Regions from separate parts of the Lactobacillus sp. UBA5813 genome, predicted to be linked through region 2. Evidence: riboswitches for the same ligand, from Rfam matches in the RefSeq annotation. Region 2 holds a riboswitch; the other holds the start of a gene.
What was found. Region 2 has a riboswitch for lysine ahead of B2008_RS01090 (ABC transporter substrate-binding protein/permease). Riboswitches for the same ligand answer to the same signal wherever they lie in the genome.
Positions count from the first base shown of each region.

Region 1: it holds a riboswitch for lysine, as region 2 does, so the genes downstream of both, lysA (diaminopimelate decarboxylase) here and B2008_RS01090 (ABC transporter substrate-binding protein/permease) in region 2, are expected to answer to the same signal.

Region 1 covers NZ_DICZ01000026.1:13,150-15,555, reverse strand. Annotated here, with positions in the region: gene B2008_RS05030 (aspartate kinase) at 1-471, opposite strand, end outside; lysine riboswitch at 646-828, shown strand; gene lysA (diaminopimelate decarboxylase) at 917-2,230, shown strand; gene dapD (2,3,4,5-tetrahydropyridine-2,6-dicarboxylate N-acetyltransferase) at 2,243-2,406, shown strand, end outside.
Region 2 covers NZ_DICZ01000007.1:16,368-18,773, reverse strand. Annotated here, with positions in the region: gene B2008_RS01100 (DUF488 domain-containing protein) at 1-351, opposite strand, end outside; gene B2008_RS01095 (DNA-3-methyladenine glycosylase) at 354-992, opposite strand; lysine riboswitch at 1,114-1,289, shown strand; gene B2008_RS01090 (ABC transporter substrate-binding protein/permease) at 1,398-2,406, shown strand, end outside.

The DNA of each region.
Region 1 (2,406 bases), on a different contig from region 2:
AGCATCGTTGGGCTCACCAGTTACGATTAAGCCGGCCTCAGTCGGATCCAAAAACTTAGCGTTTAGACCTTGATGCTGCAGAATTTTTGCAATCAAGTGCGCATTTAAGCGTTCGCCATGTGCTTTGAAAGCGGCCAAAAGATAATCATCATTGGGATATTGCTGATCAGGCAAGGACGTTAATATTTCTTTGACAAAGTTAAGATCTTCTTTAGTCAAGCCAAAATATTGGCCTATTTCTTGGTAACGTGCGAAAATTTGCTCAACGATTTCGCTAGTATCTTGTTTGTTTAAATATGTTTTTGCATATTTGATCAATAAATCAGTAACTTTGATGTCATCGCTGAACCTTTTGCCAGGAGCCGAGACAACCATTGCTTGCCGATTATCGTCAGCCAAAAAAATCCTAATTGCGCGTTCAACTTGCTTGCCTGTAGCTAAAGAACTACCACCGAACTTGATTACTTTCATTTTCTAACTTCTTTCACCTGTAACTTGAGATAATTTAATTGAATTTTAACATTGATTTTAATTTATGCAAATCAATTTGAGAATAAGCAAAAGTAATCGAATTTAATTATTAATAAAGAATAAAAAACAGTTATAAATGTGTTGACTATGTTTTTAATAAAATATACAATTTAGTCAAATCGAAGAGGAGCAACCGACATGATTAAGAGTGTAAGTCAGGCACGACGATGATCACTGTGAAAGGGGAGGCTGCCGAAGCAGTAACTGATGCCAAAGCTACTAGCTGGGTCGTAACTAAAGAAGTTGCGGACTGTCGCGAAAAGAAACGAAGAGGTTCGCGGAGCGCTATCGACTATTAGATTAAAGATGATTAATCCATTGTTTGTAGCGGCAGACAATGGATTTTTTATTTAGCGCTTCACCTAGTTAAAAAACGGAGAGATCAATGAATTCACAAATTGCTAGTTCACAGGTTAGTCCAGAAGGTCATTTATTAATTGGCGGCGTTGACAGTGTTGCCTTAGCTAAAAAGTACGGCACGCAGTTAATCGTTTACGATGTTGGTCAAATTCGCCAACAGATTCGCAAATTCAAGCAGGTTTTTGAAGAAGAGAAAACTTCATATGCGGTTTCTTATGCAAGCAAGGCTTTCGCCACAATTGCCATGTATCAAGTGGCCGCAGAAGAAGGTGCCTATACTGATGTTGTTTCGGCGGGCGAACTTTACACCGCTTTGAAGGCCAGCTTTCCAATGGAACGGGTTAGTTTCCACGGCAACAATAAATCACGGGCTGAGCTGGAAATGGCAGTTAAAAATCATGTTGGCAAGATCATTATTGACAATTTTTATGAAATTAAATTGCTAAAAGAGGTTTTGCAAGAAAACGACCGTCACATTAAAGTGATGCTTCGCTTAACGCCTGGTATTTCAGCACATACGCATGAATATGATCAAACCGGTCAAATTGACAGCAAGTTTGGTTTTGATCTTAATAGCGGTCAGGCAGCCAAGGCACTTCAAGAAGTGCTGGCCGAACCACGAATGAATATGGTTGGAATTCACGCTCACATCGGTTCACAGATTTTTGAATTGAACGGTTTTGAAATGGCTGCTCAAAAACTGATGCAAGTAGCCAGCAGCTGGCGTGAGAAGTACGGCTACACTGCAAAAATCATTAATGTCGGCGGTGGCTTCGGTATTAAATATGTTTCTTCTGACCATCCATTAAAGCCGGAGGCATTCGTTAAGGCGATCGTTGAAACAATCAAGCAAGAAGCTGCGAAAAACGATTATCCGTTGCCCGAGATCGATATTGAACCAGGTCGTTCAATCGTTGGTCCCGCTGGTTATAACCTTTACCAAGTCGGCTCACGCAAAGACGTTCCCGGCTTGAAGCCTTATGTAACGGTCGATGGCGGAATGGGCGACAACATTCGTCCCGCTCTTTATCAGGCCGAATATGAAACGGTTTTGGCAAATAATCTTAAAGCAAAGGAAGAAGAGCACGTTCGCATTGCCGGCAAGTATTGTGAATCCGGTGACCTGCTAAGTGCAGATGCCTTTTTGCCAAAAACTAAACCAGGCGACATTCTGGCAATGCTCGACACTGGTGCCTACGGTTATTCAATGGCTTCAAACTACAACCGCAATCCACGTCCCGCCGTTGTTTTTGCGGAAAATGGTCATGCGCAAGTAGTAGTCAAACGTGAAAGTCTAGAAGATTTAGTTCGCTTAGATCAAAGCTACCAAGAAGATTAAGGAGATCAAGAAATGAAGAAATTAACAGCGCAAGAAATTATTGATTACATTGGCAATGCTAAAAAGAAGACGCCAGTCAAGGTTTTTATTAAAGGCGACTTAGCTGACCTTGATTTCCCTGAATCTATTGAAAATTACAATGAAGCTCATTCAGGCGTTATCTTCGGTGATTGGGA
Region 2 (2,406 bases):
TTTCTCAACATATTCTTTGAGCACGACCGCTTGGTTGTGCTCTTTATTTTTCGCACCATAAAGAAACACTACATCGCCACTAGCCAATTTGGTTTTAACTGTTTGCAGAAAAGTTGGCGTAAAGTCATTCTGCTCTAGTTCGCTAAGGTATTTTTCCTTGAATTCTGGGAACTTTTCATCTTCATGATTAAACCATTTTCTCAGTTCAGTCGTGGGGCCAATTTCCTTATTCCATTCATCCAGTGCAGCCTTAACCTTGCTAATGCCGCGTGGCCACATCCGATCGACTAAAATGCGGTAGCCATTAGGTTGCTCATGTTCATAAATTCTGACTAATTTAATTTCACCCATTTTTATCTCCTTTGCCAGCCGTGATCTTCTTGCATCTCACGTTTTTTCATATTAGAAACATACGGATTTCCAGCTACATAATAGCGCAGTTTTTTCTTGGCCCAAATAGGATCAGATTGATTGATCCCTATTCTTGCCGAAGCAATGATCTTTTGAGCTGCTTTTTTATTTTCATCATTCAGATCAATTGCAAATGGCGAATCTGAAAGAAAATGCAGATCCCAGTTGCGTCTGTGAATGCCGAAAGCTTGCATCATTTTTGCAGGACCATTGGTTAATAAAACGCCATTTTTGCCGTTGCGGTTTTGGGTCATTTCATCAATTCCCCAAACAGGTTCAATCGCTCTAATCAAAATCCCTTGCGGCTCATTTTCTTCTTGGCAGGCAACATCAAAAAAGAAGTATTGCCGCTGCGAATAGATGTAAATTGTGCCGCCTTTGCGATAAAGACCTTCATTTGCCGGGCTCCTGCGTCCGCCGTATGAATGCGCCGCCCTATCTTTTTTGCCCATATAGGCCTCAGCTTCGACAATGTAGCCGCCAAGCTTTTTGCCATGACTGATAAAAATTAAAGGACGGCCGATTAAGTCTTTAGTAATTTCATCAGTTGAACGGTTGGTAAAATATTCTGAATAGTTCATTTTGTCCTCATTTATTTTCATCCTTGCCCTTATTATATACATTTTTAATAAAAAATAATCAATTCTAACTTGACAAAATATTAAAAATCATTTAATCTTTTCAGCAGTTAAATAATTTTCCCAATGCAATAGAGGTTGCGATAATCACAAAATTAATGTGAACTCACGAAGGTTTTGATCCTTAATTTTAGGTTTATCGCCGAAACAGAATTGTTTTTCGTGAAACATTTTTGTTGGGCTGCAGGAACATATCCTGTAGACTGTCCTGGTTCGTCCCCAGGGAGCGCTATATGATTTGGTTTTAATACTGATGATTTACGCCTCGTTGTTCTTGGAAACAGCGAGGTTTTTATTTACGCTTTTATTGTATTGGCTTTATGTAGAAAACATTTGGAGGTTTTTTCATTGAAGTCAAGATTTAATTGGATTGCTGCAATGTTGGCAGTACTCCTCAGTTTATTTATGGGACTTAGCTTCAACAGTCATCGGACTGAAGCTGCTAAAAATTCCGGCGTATTAAAGATTGGAATGGAAGCTAATTATCCACCTTACAATTGGACTCAAACCACCATTGCTAATGGTGCTGTTCCAATTGATGGCTCACATTCATACGCCAACGGCTATGATGTGCAAATTGCCAAAATTATTGGTAAAAAATTGCATAAAAAAGTTATTGTTGAAAAGACTGAATGGGACGGTCTTCTTCCAGCATTGACTTCTGGCAAGATTGACTTAATTATTGCCGGAATGAGTCCAACAGCTGAAAGACGCAAGGCGATCAACTTTACTGTACCTTACAGAAAGAGTACATTTGTTGTCATCGTGAACAAGGCAAGCAAGTACTCAAATGCTAAGAAGCTGTCTGATTTCAAAGGTGCCAAGTTAACTGCTCAGCAAGGTACTTTGCACTACACTTTGATTAAGCAATTAAAAGGTGCTAAAAGAGAACCTGCAATGCGGGACTTTCCATCAATGCGTCAAAGCTTAGCTTCCGGCACAATTGATGGCTATGTTGCTGAAGATATCGAATATCAAAGCTACCGCAACGTTAACCCTAACATCATTGCTGTTAACTTGAACAAGATGCCTGGTTTCCATGTCGACCATGACGATTCAGTTGTCAGCATCGGGGTTAAGAAGAGCAATACCAAATTATTAAAGCAAGTTAACGCTATTTTAAAAACCATCCCTACTAAGAAACGCAACCAATTAATGGCAACTGCAATTAAGCAGCAGCCTAAAGCTGGCAGCAGCGCTAAGAAAGAAAACTGGCTTGTTTCTACTTGGAAGCAATACGGTAATATGATTCTTAGCGGTGTCGGCATGACGCTTTTGCTTGCTTTAGTCGGTACTGTTGTTGGTTTCTTCATCGGTTTGTTGGTCGGAATCGTCCGGACAATCCCAACCCCAACTA